3 regions of the Streptomyces sp. NPDC025833 genome follow, and region 2 is predicted to be linked to each of the others. Evidence: riboswitches for the same ligand, from Rfam matches in the RefSeq annotation. Region 2 holds a riboswitch; each other region holds the start of a gene.
The links. Region 2 has a riboswitch for glycine ahead of ACZ4K2_RS21630 (alpha/beta hydrolase). Riboswitches for the same ligand answer to the same signal wherever they lie in the genome.
Positions count from the first base shown of each region.

Region 1: linked by a shared signal. The riboswitch ahead of ACZ4K2_RS35530 (PLP-dependent aminotransferase family protein) and the one ahead of ACZ4K2_RS21630 (alpha/beta hydrolase) in region 2 are both predicted to bind glycine.
Region 3: linked by a shared signal. The riboswitch ahead of gcvT (glycine cleavage system aminomethyltransferase GcvT) and the one ahead of ACZ4K2_RS21630 (alpha/beta hydrolase) in region 2 are both predicted to bind glycine.

Region 1 covers NZ_JBVHNF010000033.1:24,031-30,168, forward strand. Annotated here, with positions in the region: gene ACZ4K2_RS35520 (hypothetical protein) at 143-418, shown strand; gene ACZ4K2_RS35525 (PepSY domain-containing protein) at 316-558, shown strand; glycine riboswitch at 856-949, shown strand; glycine riboswitch at 955-1,040, shown strand; gene ACZ4K2_RS35530 (PLP-dependent aminotransferase family protein) at 1,319-2,413, shown strand; partial or broken gene ACZ4K2_RS35535 (histidine kinase dimerization/phospho-acceptor domain-containing protein) at 2,905-3,162, shown strand; gene ACZ4K2_RS35540 (ATP-binding protein) at 3,342-3,623, shown strand; gene ACZ4K2_RS35545 (COG4705 family protein) at 3,675-4,949, shown strand; gene ACZ4K2_RS35550 (alpha/beta hydrolase) at 5,201-5,938, shown strand.
Region 2 covers NZ_JBVHNF010000011.1:299,080-305,217, reverse strand. Annotated here, with positions in the region: partial or broken gene ACZ4K2_RS21635 (transposase family protein) at 316-580, opposite strand; glycine riboswitch at 1,025-1,118, shown strand; glycine riboswitch at 1,124-1,209, shown strand; partial or broken gene ACZ4K2_RS21630 (alpha/beta hydrolase) at 1,626-1,769, shown strand; gene ACZ4K2_RS21625 (ABC transporter family substrate-binding protein) at 1,803-3,491, opposite strand; gene ACZ4K2_RS21620 (dipeptide ABC transporter ATP-binding protein) at 3,571-5,697, opposite strand; gene ACZ4K2_RS21615 (ABC transporter permease) at 5,694-6,138, opposite strand, start outside.
Region 3 covers NZ_JBVHNF010000003.1:132,949-139,086, forward strand. Annotated here, with positions in the region: gene gcvH (glycine cleavage system protein GcvH) at 1-305, opposite strand, end outside; gene gcvT (glycine cleavage system aminomethyltransferase GcvT) at 438-1,556, opposite strand; glycine riboswitch at 1,600-1,713, opposite strand; glycine riboswitch at 1,714-1,811, opposite strand; gene ACZ4K2_RS05705 (AAA family ATPase) at 1,991-2,659, shown strand; gene ACZ4K2_RS05710 (enhanced serine sensitivity protein SseB) at 2,726-3,517, shown strand; gene ACZ4K2_RS05715 (enhanced serine sensitivity protein SseB C-terminal domain-containing protein) at 3,687-4,466, shown strand; gene ACZ4K2_RS05720 (ABC transporter permease) at 4,869-5,867, shown strand; gene ACZ4K2_RS05725 (ABC transporter substrate-binding protein) at 5,923-6,138, shown strand, end outside.

The DNA of each region.
Region 1 (6,138 bases), on a different contig from region 2:
AAGCTTTGTGGGTGCGAGCGCACTCGGTTCGGCTTCCGCCGCCCCCGGCCGGCCCGCGCGGGCCGCCGGCCCCCTCGCATCGCGCCAGGCTTCCCCCGCCGTCATAGCCGCCGCCGCGCACGCCCATGCGACGGCAACCGGCGTGACCGAGGACGACGTGCTGACGGCCACGGACGCCCTTCAGGACGCCAACGGCAAGAAGCACGTCCGGTTCCAGCGCACGCACGACGGCCTCGCGGTGCTGGGCGCCGATCTGATCGTTCACCTGGACGCCCGCGACCAGTACCTGGGCGTGACCCGAGCGACCCCCGCGCGATCTCCCTCGCCAGCACCACACCGAAGAAGTCCGCCGCCGACGCCAGGGCCGCGGCGGCCGACGCGGCCGCGGGCAAGGCCGGCCAGGCCGAGCTGGTCGTGAGCGCCCTGGCGGGCAAGACACCGGTCCTCGCCTACCGGATACGTGTCACCGCCAAGGCGACCTCGACCGACACCGGCGTGCGGGACGTCATCGTCGACGCCACCACCGGCAAGGTGCTGAGCAACGCCCCGACGGCATAGGAAAACAGACATCGCACGGAACCTTCTCCGCTCCTCCCGACACCGGAGTGCCGCCCGGCCGATCGACGTAATCCGGTGTGCATGGGGCGGCGTGGATTCGCGAGTGAGCGCCTGCACGCGATCCACATGTTCACGGACATGTGGGACCGGACACGGAAGAATTCCCGCCGGGCATGCTCGGCATCAAGTGAGATTAGGTGTCAGCCCGTTGTCGGCCCTGTGGCAGCACTTGACGGCCTGTTGCTCCGCCCGTAAGTTCTCGTGCCCGAGGATCACCACAACCGAACACGCCGCCATCGATCCTGCGCGGGAGAGCCCGTCCCTTCGGGGACGGCGCCGAAGGAGCAAATCCTCCCCGGAAACTCTCAGGCACCCCTACCGCACAGCGGAGGCGGACTCTGGAAAGCAGACGCCCCACGCGTCTCGCCCACGGTGCAAGCCGCTTCCTTCTACGCGGTGAAGCTCTCAGGCTCATGACAGAGGGGGAGGGCCATCTGGCCGCACGCGCCCGCGCGTGCTCCACCCTCCAGGAGCCTCGACGACTCACCCGTTCCTCGCACCCTGGCGTGTCCGCTCTCTCCCGCCACCGGACGCGGGCCCCGGGGCGCCGCGGCATCAGCCGCGCGCACTCACGCCGCCGACCTGCCGTCGGTGAGTCCCGGCGCAACGGCCCGGACACCGGCAACGGCGTGGATGCGCTGATCACGCCGCTCCCAGCCTGCTCTCACGTCGCGTGCAGCCCCGTTCGCAAGGAGCGCCCATGTCCCAGACGTTCCCGTCGTTCCCGTCCTTCTCCGGTGACACGGATCCCGAGTTGTCGGCCGCCGTGGAGAGCGAGGACGACGCACGACTCGCCGCCGAACGGGCCGGAAAGCTGTTCGGCGCAGCGCATGCCCGCGTGCTCTGCCGCCCCGGTCCCGAGGCCAACACACTGGTGATGTCCGCGCTCCTCCGGCAGGGCGACACCGTGCTCGTGCCGCATCCATGGCCGGACCCCGACCCCACCTCGACACCCCAGGCGCATCCGGACGGCCCGGCGGACCGCTACGACCTCATCCGTTACCCCCTGCACGGCTGCCACTCCCCCGCCTGCACCGAGCACGTGCGCCGGATCGCCGAGAGCCGACGCCCCCGGCTCATCATCGCGGGCCGCCCGGAGTACCCACGGCACGTCGACTACGCGGGACTGCGTCGGGCCGCCGACGCGGTCGGCGCACTGCTGCTGGTGGACATGGCGAACGTCGCCGGACCGGTCGCGGCCGGACTCCACGCCGGCCCCCTGCCCTACGCCCACATCGCCACCACCACCACACATCCTCATGTCGGCGGCGTCGTGCTCACCGATGACCCCGCCATCGCGCGAACCCTCGACACAGCCGCCTTCCCCGGCCAACAGGCCGACAGCCCGTGCTGGGGCACGGCCGAACGGGCCGCGGCCTTCCGCCACGCGGCCTCACCACAGTTCCGGGACCACCAGACACGCAGCCTGCGCGCCGCCCGCCTCCTCGCCGCCCGCCTCCTCGCCGACGACATCGCCGAAGCAGGAGTACGCGTCCTGACCGGCACCACCGAGACCGACCACCTGCTGATGTCACTGCCCGGCGGGTACGCGAACCGCCCGGACGCCGCACAAGCCCTCGACGAACTCGGCGTCGCCCCACGGCGGATCACGGCCCCCTCCACCACCGACACGCCCGCGGCACACCTGACGCTGAGCCTCGACGTCTCCCACCTACCGACGCTGTGCCGCGACGACACAGAACTTCGCACCGTGAACGAGGCAGTCGCCCACGTCCTCGCTCGTACCACCAGAGAACCAGGCCCGGGGGCACCAAGGCCCCGACGCAGGGACTGACCGCGTCAAGCAACGAGGCTGGAGTGCTGGTGATGGTCTCGCACGTCTTGCTGAGCCGGGTGACCGACGCCGACGCGAACACTGTGGCGCGTACGCGTGCCGAGGCGGTGGCGGCGAACGTAACCGTGCGCCGCGGCCACGTCGTGCTGATCGAGAGCGGCAACGAAGCCCTGGACACGGTCTCGTGGGTGTATGCCGATGGGCACCTCGTTGACGGGATCGTCCCCGGGAGCCTTCTTGGTCGCGTTAAGGCGCTTGCGGACGCCGGGCAGCCCAAGACCACCACGGTCGGCAGGTACCTGCTGTACGCCCAGCCGATCCGCCTCGAAGGCCACCGGGTCGCGGCGGTCGTGCGGGTGGAACTGACGCCGTACGCGACGTCAGAGCGGCGCAGCCTGGCCATGTCGCTCGTCCTGGGTGGCATCACGATCCTGCTCGCCGGCGTCGTCGCGTACCTCGTGGTGGGTCGTGCGTTGCGGGTGGTTCACGAGATGGCCGCTCTTGCCGACGACTGGGGGGATCACGAACCCGGGCGCCGATTCGACCTCGGCGTTCCTCGCGACGAATTCGGAGAGCTCGGTCGGACTCTCGATCGCCTGCTCGGCCGCATAGACAACGCGCTCGCTGACGAGCGCCGCCTCACCGATGAGATCGCCCACGAGTTGCGGACGCCCCTGACGGTCCTGCGGGGCGAGGCACAGCTGGCGCAGCTCTCCGGTCATGACCTCGCGCCCGAGTCCGTTCTGAGGGAGGTCGACCGCTTGAACACTGCCATCACGACGATTCTGAGTGCCGCCCGGACACGGACCGGTGACGGCGCCCGCTGCGATCTCAGGACGGCGGCACGACAGACGATAGCCGGCCGCTCCATCGAGCTGCCATCCCGACCGGCGTCGCCGTCGCCGTGGCGGGCGAACTCGTCGTGGCCGTGTTGTCACCCCTGCTGGAGAACGGCCTGCGCCATGCGAGCTCGCATGTTCGGGTCACGGCGCGCATCCAGCCCCAGGACGTCGTGGTCGATGTCCTCGACGATGGTCCGGGATTCCATCCGGCGGAGGTCGACCGGGTCTTCGATGCGGGCGTGACCAGCGGCGACGGGCACGGGTTGGGGCTGGCCGTGGTGCGGCGTCTCGCCGCGTCCGCAGGAGTGGCGGTCCGTGCGATCGCGGATGGTCACGGACGCGTCGAAGTGACCTTCCCCGCACCGTAGACGATCGCGTGGTCAGGTTGTGTGCAGGTCGACCGGGTCAACCTGCACCGCATGACAACGACAGGCGAACCCCGCACACGCCACAGCGGGCGGCTGATGCCGAACAAGGTTCCCGAGGTCACCATCTGGTTCTGGGTGATCAAGATCCTGTGCACGACCGTCGGTGAGAGTTTCGCCGACTGGATCAACATGAAGCTGGGCGTCGGCCTGGTGAACACGGCCTGGATCTTCACCGCGGGGTTCGTAGGGGTTCTGGGCGTCCAGCTTCGACTGAAGCGGTACGCCCCCTTCCCGTACTGGCTGACCGTGGTCGTCGTCAGTGTCACGGGCACGCTGTACACCGACATCCTCACCGACCGACTCGACGTGCCCCTGTGGATCAGCTCAGCAGTGTTCTCGGTCCTGCTCGCGGTTGTCTTCGGCGTGTGGTGGCTGCGCGAGCGCACCCTCTCGATCCACTCGGTCACGACGCTGCCGCGCGAGTCGTTCTACTGGCTCGCCGTTCTCGTCACCTTCGCGCTCGGCACCGCGACCGGCGACTGGACCCTCGAACTCACCGGCTGGAGCCCGGGATTCTCGGTCCTGCTGCCGCTCGGCCTCATCGCGGCGATCACGCTGCTGCGGAAGTCAGGCGCGAACCCGGTGCTGTCCTTCTGGCTCGCCTACATCCTGACCCGCCCGCTGGGCGCCAACATCGGCGACTGGCTCGCCTCCCCGAAGGTCGCACAGCCGGGCGAGCCGACCGGCCTCGCGCTGGGCACCTCCACCACCAGCCTGATCTTCCTCGGCTTGATCCTGGCGACTGTCGTCTACCTGACGGTGACGCGCTCCGACGTGACCGAGGCCTACGACGCCACGCACACCCCGCAGATCACCGCCGACCATCGCAGGGAGCGCATCGCACTGGCCGGCTTCGGTCTCCTCGCCTTCCTCACCGGGGGCCTGCTGCTCTGGGCGCACGGCCAGCCACACGTCGGCCCGGCGCCGGAGGCCGACGCCACCTCCACCGTCCACCTTGCCCCCGGCCAGGCCGTGGAGAAGTTCCCGCCCGCGAAGGTCAACGCACTGAAGGCACTCGCGTCGACCTCGCTCAAGGACGCACGGTCGGGTCACGCGACCGGAGCCCACACCGCTGCCCAGTCGCTGCGAGACCTATGGGATGCCGACCAAGCCTCGTTGCAGCCGCTGGACGACACCGGTTGGACCTTCATCGACGCCCAGATGGACCAGGTCCTGAAGACCTTCGGCATCGACCACCCGAACCCGCCGATGTCGCCGGCGCAACAGGAAGCGGAACTCACCACCCTCCTCGCGGACATGCGCTGACAGACGTGATCGGCGCCGGGACGGCAGTCGCTGTAGGTGTTACGGCTCCGTGGCCTTCCGCCACGGAGCCCGCGCAGGAATCCACTTGGCGGACCACCGGGAGCACTGCTACGTTTCCGAAGGCCGTGCTGGAGAACAAGGAGGTGGTACCCGTGAACGCAGTATCGACATGGGTGCTCCCCCCTGGGGTCACGGTCGGACGATAGGTCGTCCGGGAGCGCCGTTCACGAGCACTCCCGAAAGGCACGACCATGCGCTTCACCTCTGAGAAGCATCTCGGCGACGGCGTCCTCGAACGCGAATTCACCCTCGGTGAGATCCCCGGCATTCTGTGGACTCCTGCCTCCGCGTCCGCGCCGACACCGCTGATCCTGATCGGCCCCCCACCGCTCGGGCTGCGCAAGATGTATCCCCGGCTGGCGGGGCGGGCCCGGCACTACGCGGCGGCGTACGGCTTCGCCGCGGCCACCATCGAGCTTCCCGGGAGCGGCGACCGGCCCCGTTGGCCCGCCGTCGAACAGGCCCGCGCCGACCTGCGCCGGGCGGTGGAAGCAGGCGAGCCGGTCGGTGACAAGGTGGTCGACGCCCTCATCCTCCCGCTGGTCGAGAAGGCCGTCCCGGAATGGCGAGCCGCCCTGGACGCCATCCTGTCGCTGCCCGGGATCGGCGGCCCGGTCGGGTACGAGGGGGGAGTGATCTCCATCGGCATCCGGCTGGCCGTGGTCGAGCCGCGCGTCGTGGCCGCCGGTTTCTTCGCCGGGAGTTTCGTGCCCGCCGCCATGTTCGAGGAGGCCCGTCAGGTCACCATTCCGCTGCAGGTCCTGCTGCAGTGGGACGATGAAGGGAACGACCGGCAGGCGGCCCTGGACCTGTACGACGCCTTCGGCTCCGAGGAGAAGACGCTGCATGCCAACGTGGGCGGGCACACTGGCGTCCCTCGGTTCGAGCTCGACGCCGGGGCCCGGTTCTTCGCCCGCCACCTGAAGTGAAGCCGAACGGGCAGGCCATCCGCAGACACGTGACAGCGGTACACGAACGGTTCCCCAGTCGTGTCACGCCGACGGCGACCGATGCGATGGACGACCTGCTCACCGGCTGACACAGCGAGCGCCTGCCGGACTGGCTCGTCGCCGTCCGGCAGGACTGGCCTGCCCGGCCTCCGCACGCTCGCCGTCGAGACCGAGAAAGA
Region 2 (6,138 bases):
CAGGCATTCGGCCGATAGAAATAGCTTGCCTTTGCGGCGATTGGAACAAAAGGAAAATTTCACAGAAGTAAAGGCGGCGAACATCCCTAAAAGGGTCCAATAATCGGCCAGTCTGCGCATGAAAGATTGCCGCAATGGTATGGCAACGCTTGCGCAAAGGTGGCAGTTTATGATGCTTCCCTTGCGGCCAGTCAGCCCTTCAACTTGGCCGCTGCTCAGCTCAGTTGGGTGACAGGCAGGTAAAGCCCCTGGTAGATGGGTTTTCGACCAAGAAATCCGTCTCCACCAGAGGCTTGGTGTGCTTGCGCGTTTTTCGCGGTTGGCCGAGCAACGGATCTTGTGGAGGAGTCGCCAGGACTTGAGGGTGGCGACGGCCTGCTCGACCAGGGCTCGGATCTGCGCGTGGGGCCGGTTGACGGCCTTTCGCCCTGCGGAAAGCGTCCCCTGCCGACCCCACTACGGGATGCGGACCGTACTCCCGGCGCGTCCGTGGCCCTTGTCGGCTCAGCAGGTGACGCCGGCCTTGCGCAAGAGCGGCAGTGACGCGGTGTTCACGGACGGCCCGGACATCGGGGCATGCTCGGCGGCGAGCCTTCCTCGCCGAAGGCTCTTCCGCACGCCTGGGCACGCATGCCCGTGCACATGCTGGTGATCACCTTGCGTTCCGTTTCGTCCCGCCTGCTCCGATCAACGTCGAACGGCCTGGCGGCACTCAGACCGCGGGAAGGAGCGGAGAGATTCTTCTCTATGCCTGTTCTCTTTATGCCGTCGTCTTACCGAGGTTTTCGGCTGTCGCTGCTTTTCCCACAGCGCGCCTGCCGCCGCGTCGCGTGATTTGTGCGAGCTCACCCTGAAAAGCCATAGCACCACCCACCTCGTGGAGCCGGATTTCTCGCCGACATGCTCGGCATCAAGTGGGATTAGGTGTCGGCCCGTTGTCGGGCCGGTGGCAGCACTTGACGGCCTGTTGCTCCGCCCGTAAGTTCTCGTGCCCGAGGAGCACCACAACCGAACACGCCGCCATCGATCCTGCGCGGGAGAGCCCGTCCCTTCGGGGACGGCGTCGAAGGAGCAAATCCTCCCCGGAAACTCTCAGGCACCCCTACCGCATAGCGGAGGCGGACTCTGGAAAGCAGACGCCCCACGCGTCTCGCCCACGGTGCAAGCCGCTTCCTTCTACGCGGTGAAGCTCTCAGGCTCATGACAGAGGGGGAGGGCCATCTGGCCGCACGCGCCCGCGCGTGCTCCACCCTCCAGGAGCCTCGATGACTCACCCGTTCCTCACACCCTGGCGTGTCCGCTCTCTCCCGCCACCGGACGCGGGCCCCGGGGCGCCGCGGCATCAGCTGCGGGCACTCACGCCGCCGACCTGCCGTCGGTGAGTCCCGGCGCAACGGCCCGGACACCGGCAACGGCGTGGATGCGCTGATCACGCCGCTCTCAGCCTGCTCTCACGTCGCGTGCAGCCCCGTTCGCAAGGAGCGCCCATGTCCCAGATGTTCCCGTTGTTCTTGTCCTTTCCCGCTGACACGGATCCCGAGTTGTCGGCCGCCGTGGAGAGCGAGGACGACGCACGACTCGCCGCCGAACGGGCCGGAAAGCTGTTCGGCGCAGCGCATTCCCGCGAACGCCGACTCGGGCCCGTCACCGACAATCTCATCGGACACGTCATCGACGACTGCGGCCACATCATCCCGCTGCACCGGCCGGAGGCCCTGCTCGCCCTGGTGCGCCCCTTCCTGGCCGGCTACGACACGAGCGCAGCGTGACCGGACGCGCCGGGCGGCCGCCACGCTCGTGAGCTACTTCTGCCAGCCGACGGTCTCCGGCAGCGGCGTGCCGAATATCGTGGCGCCGACGTTGGCCAGCCCTTTCTTGACGCCGTAGACGGACGGACCGCTGAAGAGGGGCAGGAAGGCGTACTGCGCCAGTTCCTCACGTTCGATGGCGTTGGCGCGGGCGATCTGCTTGGCGGGGTCGGATATCTCGGAGGCGGCGTGGATCTGCTTGTCCAGCTCCGGGGTGCCGGTACCGGTCAGGTTGGAGTCGCTGTCGGTGCCGTAGAACTGGTAGAGGTAGCGCGCGCCGAAGGGGTCCGTGGAACGGTTGCCGGACAGGAAGAGGTCGAAGTCGCGATCGCTGAGGATCTTGGAGAAGTCCGCCTCGTCGGCCTTCTTGATGTCGACGCCGATGCCGACCGGCTTCAGCATCGCGGCGAATGCGTTGGCCGTGGCCTTGTCCAGCGGGTCGTCGCCGAGCAGGGTGTAGCGGACGGTGAGCCTGGTGCCGGCCTTCTCGCGGATGCCGTCCTTGCCGGCCTTCCAGCCGGCGGACTCCAGGGTCTTCCTGGCGTCGCCTGGCGCGTACTTGATCACCGACGAGACGTTGTCCTCGTACCCCTTCTGGAAGCTGTAGAGGAGCGCCGAACCGGGAAGCGGCTCGGAGTAGTCAAGTCCCTGGAACTGAATCTTGGCGATCTGTGTCCGGTCGACGCTCTGCAACAGCGCCTTGCGTACCCGCACGTCCCGAAGGGCGGCGGACTTCGAGTTCACGTACAGCGAGTACTCGAACGGGCTGCCGCCGCGGCGGATTTCCGTGCCGGTGACGCCGCTGACCTGCTTCAGGCCCTCCGCGCTGCCCGTGGTGGCGTAGTCGACCTGGCCGTTCTTGAACGCGTTGGTCGCCGCGGACGAGTCCAGGTTGACGTAGATCCGCTTGTCGAGCTTGCCCTTCTTCCCCCACCATTTCGGGTTCCGGACGAAGGTGAGGTTGCCGCTCTTGGTGTCGAAGGTGCCGACGGTGTACGGACCGGCGCCCCATTCGGGGTGGGCCTTCTTCACGTAGGCGTCGTTGAAGTTGGCAACCGTCGCGGCCTTGGGGTTCAGCAGCGTGGTGAACAGGCTGGACCACCAGGGGTCCACGCCCTTGAAGTCGATGACGGCCTGCTTGTCGTCGGCACCGCGGGTGACCGAGGTGATGCTCCGGTACCCCTCGGTGTTGCTCGCGTTGTAATCCTTGTCGGAGCCGTTGTTGGCCTGCCAGGTGGCCTTGACCGCCCGCCAGTCGATCGGGGTGCCGTCGTTGTAGGCGGCCTTGGGATTGAGGGTGAGGACGACTCGCTGGTTGCCGCCGGTGACACTGACCTTGACGTCGCTGAGGTAGTCCGGGTTGTACTGCACGTCGCCGGTGGGGGAGTAGGTGATGACATCGGGGTTGTACCAGAACCACACCCGGGTGGCGGTGAGGGTGGCATTGGCGTTGAACGGGTTGCCCTGGTCGTCGAAGGTCCCGGGCGTGGTATAGGTCCCTCCGTCCTTGATGTTGTCGTAGGGCTGGGGGTTGTAGTCGACCTTCGCCGACGCCACGGCGGGGGTCGCGCCCTTGGCCGACCCTCCGGCGTCCGGCGCGTCGGCACCGGAGGAACTGCAGGCGGTGGCCGTCAGGGCGAGGGCCAGGGTGAGTACGGAGGCCGGGGCGGTTCTCGGTCGCATGGCGAGTGGATCCATTTCTTCGTGGGGGTGGGACGCCGCACGGCGCGGCGGCGCTGCGGAACAGAGGTCGCGAGGGCGGTCAGCGGGCGTGACAGGCGGAGCGGTGGCCGGAGCCGGACCCCGTGGGGTGCAGGGCCGGACGCTCGGTACGGCACCGCTGCCGCAGTCCGTCGTCGAGCAACCGGTGCAGCGGACACCGGTCGACGAAGACACACCCCTGCGGCAGGCGCGACGCACTGGGCTGCTCGCCCTCCAGCACGATGTGCTCGCGGGCGCGCTCCAGTTGCGGATCGGGTACCGGGATCGCGGACAGCAGGGCCTGTGTGTAAGGGTGCCGGGCGTCCGCGAAGAGTTCCTCGGTGTCACCGATCTCCACGATGTGCCCCAGGTACATGACCGCAATCCGGTCGGACACATGGCGCATCACCGCGAGGTCGTGCGCCACGATCAGGTACGCCAGGCCCAGTTCGCGCTGCAGCCGGGCGAGCAGGTTGATGACGCCGGCCTGGACGGACACGTCGAGGGCGGACACCGGTTCGTCCAGGATCACGATCCGCGGCTCGGTCGCCAACGCCCGTGCGATGCCCACGCGTTGACGCTGACCGCCGGAGAGGGCCGCCGGGAAGCGGTCCGCCACCGAGGCGTCCAGCCCTACCAGGGCGAGGAGTTCGCCCACCCGGGTCCGGATCGCCGCCCGATCCGCGCCCACCGCCTGGAGCGGTTCGGCGAGGAGCTGGAAGACGGGCAGGCGCGGGTCGAGCGATCCCATGGGGTCCTGCATGACGATCTGCACGGCGCGCCGTAGTCTCCGCCTCTGCTCGGCGAAGGCCGGGGCGGCGACGTCCGTGCCCGCGATGTCGATCAGACCGTGCTCTGGTCGCCCGAGCCGCATGATCTCCAGCAGGGTGGTGGTCTTTCCGCTTCCGGACTCGCCGACCAGACCGAGGGTCTCGCCGGCTCGCAGTTCGAAGCTGACGTCGCTGACCGCGTGCAGCGTCCCGACCCGGCGTCTGAGGAGGGCTCCCTTGGTGAGCGGGAACGTCTTGGTCAGGCCGGTGACCCGCAGCACCGTCTCGGCGTCGGCGTCGGCGTCGGCGTCGGCGTCGGCATCGGCGTCCGGGCCGGGCTCGGCCTGCCCTTCGGCCTCCGCCGCCTGCGGGTAGAGCCTGTCGGCCGCCCATGTGCCTTCGGCCAACTCGTCGGCGCGCAGGCAGGCCACCTGCCCGTGCCCGGGGACCGTGGTCAGCTCCGGTTCGTGCGTGCGGCAGGACCCGACAGCCGCGGGACAGCGGTTTGCGAAGGAGCATCCTGCCGGGAGCTCTATCAGTGACGGTGGTTCACCCGCGATCGGCACCAGCGGGCGGCCCGCCCGCGCCTCCGGCCGGGGGACCGCCCCAAGGAGTCCGATGGTGTACGGCATGGTCGGCCGCGCGAACAGCTCCCGGGCGCTCGCCTGTTCCACGATCCGGCCCGCGTACATCACGGCGACGTCGTCGGCGTATCCGGCGACCACCCCCAGATCGTGGGTGATCAGCACCAAGGCCGCACCGGTCTCGGCCTGGGCCGTTCGTAGGACGCCGAGGATCTGTGCCTGCACCGTCACGTCGAGGGCGGTGGTCGGCTCGTCGGCGACGATGACCGACGGCGAGTTCGCCATCGCCAGGGCGATGACCACGCGTTGGCGCATGCCGCCGGAGAACTCGTGCGGGAACGACCGCGCGTTGCGCCGTGGGTCCGGGATGCCAACCAGGTCCAGGAGTTCGACCGCGCGGGTCCACGCGGCCTGCTTCGTGAGCTTCTGATGGACGCGCAGAGCGTCGGACAGCTGACGGCCGACGGAGAAGATGGGGGTCAGCGCGGACAGCGGATCCTGGAAGACCATGCCGATGTCGTTGCCGCGTACGGCGGACAGCCGTCGGTCGTCGAGCCCGACCAGGTCACGGCCGCCCAGCAGCACTCGGCCCGACACGTTCGCGGACCCGGGCAACAGTCCCATGATGCCCATCGCCGTCGCGGACTTGCCCGATCCGGACTCGCCCACGATGCCCAGCGTGCGCCCGCGGTGGACGTCGAAGCTGACGTCCCGTACGGCTCGTACCGGACCGGCCTCGGAGGGGAAGGAGACGTTCAGGTCCCGCACCGACAGCACCGGCGTCGGCGTGGCGGGTTCCGCTTGCGGATGCGTGCCTGGGGCCGTCAGCGTCATCGCCGGCCCCCCGCGGCGCCGGTGACGGACGTCGGGTCGAGCGCGTCCCGCAGCCCGTCCCCGATCAGGGTCATGGACACCGTCAGCAGCACCACCAGGGCGGCCGGGTAGCCGAACAGCCACGGCGCGCTGGTGATCGTGCCGGAGCCGTCGGCGAGCATCGTGCCCAGCGACACGTCCGGGGGCTGCACTCCGAAGCCGAGGAAGGACAGGGCGGTCTCACTGAGCACGGTGGCGACCACTCCCAGGGTCAGGTTGACGACGAGCAGGGAACCGAGGTTGGGGATGATGTGCCGCAGGACGATCCGCCAGGGCCTCACCCCCATGAACTCCGCGGCCAGGACGTACTCCCTCTCGCGCAGCGAGGTGGAGACCGACCAGACGACCCGTGCCGTGGACATCCAGCCGAACACGGTGAGGACCAGGATGAGCACGCGCCAG
Region 3 (6,138 bases), on a different contig from region 2:
AACAGCCAGCCGCCCTCGAAGGGGGCCGAGTTCACCAGCGAGGGGTCGTTGACGACGTCCTCGTTGACCTCCGTGATCTCACCGCTGACCGGCGAGTACAGGTCGGAGACCGACTTCGTGGACTCCAGCTCGCCGCAGGTGTCGCCCGCGGTCACCGTGGAGCCGGCCTCGGGGAGCTGGACGAAGACGACGTCACCGAGCGCGTTGGCGGCGTGCTCCGTGATGCCGACCGTCGAGACGCCGTCCTCGGCGTCCGACAGCCACTCGTGCTCCTTGCTGAAACGCAGCTGCTGGGGGTTGCTCATGGCCTGAATTCTCCTGTACGCGCGGGAGTGCTGATGACGGGGGAGTGAGGAAACCGCTGGTGGGCGGGTGAGTGTGCGCAGGGTCACGCGCCGGCCACGGGACCGGGCCCCGCCCGCGACCGCGCCCGGTCGCTACTTCTGACGCTTGTAGAAGGGCAGCGCCACGACCTCGTACGGCTCGTGGCTTCCCCGGATGTCCACGCCGACACCCGCGGTGCCCGGCGCCGCGTGCTCCGCGTCCACGTAGGCGATCGCGATCGGCTTGCCCAGGGTGGGGGAGGGGGCGCCGGAGGTGACCTCGCCGACCACCTCGCCGCCGGCGACGACGGCGTACCCGGCGCGCGGCACCCGGCGGCCCTCGGCGACCAGGCCGACGAGCTTGCGCGGGGGCTTGGAGGCGGCCCGCTCGGCGGCCTCCGCGAGCGCCTCGCGCCCGACGAAGTCGCCCTCCTTCTCGAACTTCACCACACGGCCCAGACCGGCGTCGAACGGGGTCAGGGAGGTGGTCAGCTCGTGCCCGTACAGCGGCATGCCCGCCTCCAGGCGCAGCGTGTCCCGGCAGGACAGGCCGCACGGCACCAGGCCGGCGCCCTCGCCCGCCGCGGTCAGCGCCTGCCACAGCTCCACGGCGTGCTCCGGCTTCACGAACAGCTCGAAGCCGTCCTCGCCGGTGTAGCCGGTCCGGGCGATCAGCGCGGGGACACCGGCGACGGTGCCGGGCAGGCCGGCGTAGTACTTCAGGCCGTCCAGGTCGGCGTCGGTGAGCGACTTCAGGATGCCGGGGGACTCCGGGCCCTGGACCGCGATCAGCGCGTAGGCGTCCCGGTCGTCGCGGACCTCGGCGTCGAAGCCGGCGGCGCGCTCGGTCAGCGCGTCCAGGACCACCTGGGCGTTGGAGGCGTTGGCCACGACCAGGTACTCGGTCTCGGCCAGCCGGTAGACGATCAGGTCGTCCAGGATGCCGCCGTCGGCCTGGCAGATCATGGTGTAGCGGGCGCGGCCGACGCCGACGGAGGCGATGTCGCCGACCAGGGCGAAGTTCAGCAGGGCGGCGGCCCCGGCGCCGGTGACGGCGATCTCGCCCATGTGGGACAGGTCGAAGAGCCCGGCCCGGGTGCGCACGGCGACGTGCTCGTCGCGCTCGGAGCCGTAGCGCAGGGGCATGTCCCAGCCGGCGAAGTCGGTCATCGTCGCACCGAGCGAGCGGTGCAGCGCGTCCAGCGCGGTGTGGCGGAGTTCGGTACTGCTCATCGGTCGGTCGTCTCCCAGGGCACAGGGATGGGGCGAGGAAAGTTCCTCCCCATCTGTCATCGGAACCTGAGAGGTTCGCCTCGACCGCCCCGCGGGGTGGTCACGGCTTGCACCTTGGGTGGAGCCGCCGTCACGGCGGCCCGCTTTTCAGATGTGCCTCGCCCACGCGGTAACGGTGCCTGAGAGATTCAAGGGAGGGACTTGCTCCTTCGGCGCCCCAGCGAGGACTGCTGGGAACTCTCCCGCGCGGATTCGAACGGCCGGTATGCAGTTGGCGGGCACATCATTGCACGCCGCGCCCCGGCCCGTCAGGGTCCGCATCTGTAACCGACCTGTGGCACTACGCGCATGAACCGCCGACCGTTGCGCATTACCTTCTCTTTACACGCGACGGGTACGGGTCATGACCGTGCCCACTGGGGAGGACGATCACGGTGAACAGGACATCGGCCTACGCCGCCGGCGCCGGTCTCGCGGTGCCGGAGCAGCCCTCCGTCCCGGCCCGCGAGCGCTCCGCGGACCGTCCCGCGCCGGTCGTCCGCGACCTGCGCGACCGCGCCGGCCGCAGCCCGCACGCCCTGCTCTTCGGCCCCCGCGACCTGGTGGTCGTCACCGGCCTGCCCGGCAGCGGCAAGTCCACCCTGATGCACCGCGCGGTCGCCGGCCACCGCGTCGACTCCCAGGACACCCGCGACCGCTGGGACGCCCGCATGCCGCGCCGGCTCCCGTACGCGCTGTACCGCCCGCTGGTCCGCCTCGCCCACTACGCCGGGCTCCGCCGGGCCCTGCGCACCGGTGAGGGCGTCGTCGTGCACGACTGCGGCACCCAGCCCTGGGTGCGCGCCTGGCTGGGCCGCGAGGCCCGGCGGCGCGGCGCCACCCTGCACCTGCTGCTCCTCGACGTCACCCCCGGCCGGGCCCGGGAGGGCCAGCGCGAACGCGGCCGGGGCGTCTCCCGCTACGCCTTCCGCCGCCACCGCCGGGCCACCGCCCGCCTGCTGGGCGCGGTGGAGAGGGGCGAACTCCCCGCCGGCTGCGGCGCGGCGGTGCTGCTGGACCGGGACGCGGCGGACGTCCTCGTCCGCGTGGGCTTCACGGGATGAGGGACTGTCACCGCCACCCGATAGCCTTCAGGCTCCCGACAGTGGTTCCCAGCAGGCGGTAGGCAGATGGACTTCCCGGCGGACATTCCCGCGGACTTCCCGGCACAGGCGCACCCCCACCCGCACGGCGGTTGGCCCGGCAACGAACTGGAGGAGGTGCTGTCGGCCTCCCTCGGCATCCCCACGGCGGGCGGCCGGATCGTCGAGGTCCTCGGCCGCAGCCTCCTGTGGATCCCGCTGCCCTCCGGCGGCGGCCCGGACAGCGGCCAGCTCGACCTGCCGACGCTGGAGGCCGAAGGCCAGGCGTACGTCCCGGTGTTCAGCTCCGAGGAGCAGCTCCGGCTGGCGGCCGGGCCCCACATGTCGTACACCGTCGCCCCGGCGGTGGAGTTCGCCCGCGGCCTGCCCCCGCAGGTCGGCCTCGCCCTCAACCCCGACGGCGTGGTCGGCATGCCCCTGCCGCCGCAGGCCGTGGCCGAGCTGTGCCGCGCCGGCCGCACCCCGCTCGACGGCCCGGGCACCGGCGGCCGGGTCCGCCTCTTCGAGCCCGACTGGCAGGACGACCCGGTCGACTTCCTCGCCGCGGCCTCCGCCGAGTTCGCCGACACCGGCGTGGTCCTCACCGCGCGCCGCTGCCTCGCGGCCGTCGAGACGGCCGACCCGGTGATGTTCGTCGGCGTGGAACTCTCCCAGTGGGAGGGCGACCTGCGCGCCCTGCCCCTCCAGGCACTGGGCCGGGCCCTGGGCAAAGTCCCGGTCAATTGGCCGGTCAACCTGGTCCTGCTGGACGTGACCGACGATCCGGTCGCCGGCTGGCTGAAACAGCACGTCCGCCCGTTCTACCAGCACGGTCACTGAGCCGCCCGCGGGGGGCGCGCGACCGCGCGGCGAGGTACGGGCACCCGCACCGGCGAACGGGCACGGGGCCCGGGCGTGCCGGACGCTTAAGCTGTTCCCCAACGCGGGACGACTCCCAGAAGGGCCGGTACGACAGGTGAGCGCGAGCCACAGCGGCAGCGTCGAGCACATGGTGCGCCAGGTCACGCCCGGACGCTACGACGCGTACGAGGCCCTGCTGCGCGCCCTCGCCACCCCGTCCGCCGGCCAGATCTGGATGCTCCTGTGGCACGGTCAGGCCGGCTCCCGGGACGCCCAGTACGGGGACATGGAGGTGGACGGCTTCCACTACGCCCCCTGCGTGACCTCCGCCCAGGAGCTGTCGGCCAGTGGCTGGAACCGCTCCTACGAGGTGGTCGACGGCCTGGACGTGGCCCGCACCCTCTACCCCGACCACTACGGCCTCTGGCTCAACCCGCACGCCCCGGGCGGCGGCGTCGGCGTGCCCTGGCTGGACCTGCGCCGCATCGCCGCCGGACTGGAGCGCCAGCCGGCCGGCCCGCTGCGCCTGTCCGAACCCGGCATCGAGATCCCGCAGTTCTACGCCCTGCTCGCGCAGAACGCGCACCGCACCCCCGCGCTCCGCTCGCTGCGCCGCGCCTGGGTGCAGCCCGCGCTCGGGGCGCCGTACCTCGCCATCGGCCTGGACGTGTACGACACCTCGCCCGCCGCGGTCGACTCGGTCCGCGGGATGATGCAGAGCTCCGTCGGCGCGGTCCCGGACGGCCTGCCGGTGTCCACGGTGGCGATGACCGACGGTCACGACCCGGTGGTGATGTGGATGCGGGCCCGCGCGCGTCCCTTCTACGACCGCGAGGCGCACGCCGCCGCGCCGCAGCTCCAGGCGCCGGCCCCGCCGCACGCCCCGGCCGGCGGCTACGGCTACCCGCCGGCGCACGGCGGCTACTGAGCGGCCGGACCGCGCGGCGCCTCCCCGGACGGCGGGGGCGCCGACGCCGGCGGACAACTCGGCCGCGCGGCCTTCGCCTGGGGCGCGGGGCAGAATTTGCGGCATAGGCGTTCTTCTGCGCGCGTAGACATCGCCTGAACGTCCCGAACCGCGCAAAATCGCCGTTCTGTCCCAACTGGACCACGTCCGGGAGGCGTTACCCACTGTTCGGATAACGGAATCCCCCGGACTGCATCACGGTTGCGCATACTTTCGCCGTCACATCTGGCGGGTGATCACAACCACGCTGAAGACTCGCGGTTCAGACACGAGGCCGAGACCTCGTGATCGATGGCAAGTCGACAAAGCCGCAATCCGCGGCAGGCGCAGGCCGGTCACCACCGGCGAGAGGGGTCGCTCACCGTGACCGCACCGATCGAGACCACCGGGGCGGCAGCCGAGGCACAGCCGGAGGCTGTGCTGCAGGGTGCCGGTAAGGGGCAGATCGAGGGTCGTTCCCTGGGCCAGATCGCCTGGGCCCGGTTCAAGAAGGACAAGGTCGCCGTCGCCGGCGGCGTCATCGTGATCCTGCTGATCCTCCTCGCCGTCCTCTCGCGCCCCATCCAGTCGATCTTCGGACTCGACCCCAACGCCTTCAACCAGGACCTGATCACCCCGGACACCTCGCTCCCCAAGGGGAGCTGGGGCGGCATGAGCGCGGACCACCCGCTCGGCGTCGACCCGAAGTTCGGCCGGGACATCGCCACCCGTGTCCTGGAGGGCTCCTGGGTGTCGCTGGTGGTGGCCTTCGGCGCCACGATCCTGTCGAACGTGATCGGCGCGATCATGGGTGTCGTGGCCGGCTACTACGGCGGACGGGTCGACTCGATCATCAGCCGGCTGATGGACACGTTCCTCGCCTTCCCCCTCCTGCTGTTCGCCATCTCCATCTCCGCCACCCTCCAGGGCGGCGCCTTCGGCCTGGAGGGCCTGCCCCTCCACCTGAGCGTGCTGATCTTCGTCATCGGCTTCTTCAACTGGCCGTACCTGGGCCGGATCGTGCGCGGCCAGACCCTCGCCCTGCGCGAGCGCGAGTTCGTGGACGCGTCGCGCGGCATGGGTGCCAAGGCTCCCTACATCCTGTTCCGGGAGCTGATGCCCAACCTGGTGGGCCCGATCATCGTCTACTCGACGCTGCTCATCCCGACGAACATCCTCTTCGAGGCGTCGCTGAGCTTCCTCGGCGTCGGCATCCAGCCCCCACAGGCGTCCTGGGGCGGCATGCTCCGTGAAGCGGTCACCTACTACCAGGTCGACCCGCAGTTCATGATCGTGCCTGGCCTCGCCATCTTCCTCACCGTCCTCGCGTTCAACCTGCTCGGCGACGGTCTCCGCGATGCTCTCGACCCGCGCAGCCGCTGACGCCGGCCGCGGAGAGCCCGAAAAGTTTCCGACAATGGAGGGGAAAGCGCCCATCATGCGAAGGTCAGCGCTGGCCGCGATCGCGGCCATCGGCACCGCCAGCCTGTTTGTTGCAGGTTGTAGCAAGGCCGATGACAACAAGAACGAGAACGGCAAGTCGGCGGGGGCCAATGCCGCGACCAAGGACGTCGTCAACGCGTCCGACAAGAAGGGCGGCACGGTCACGTACGAGCTGTCCGACGTCCCGGACTCGTTCGACCCGGGCAACACG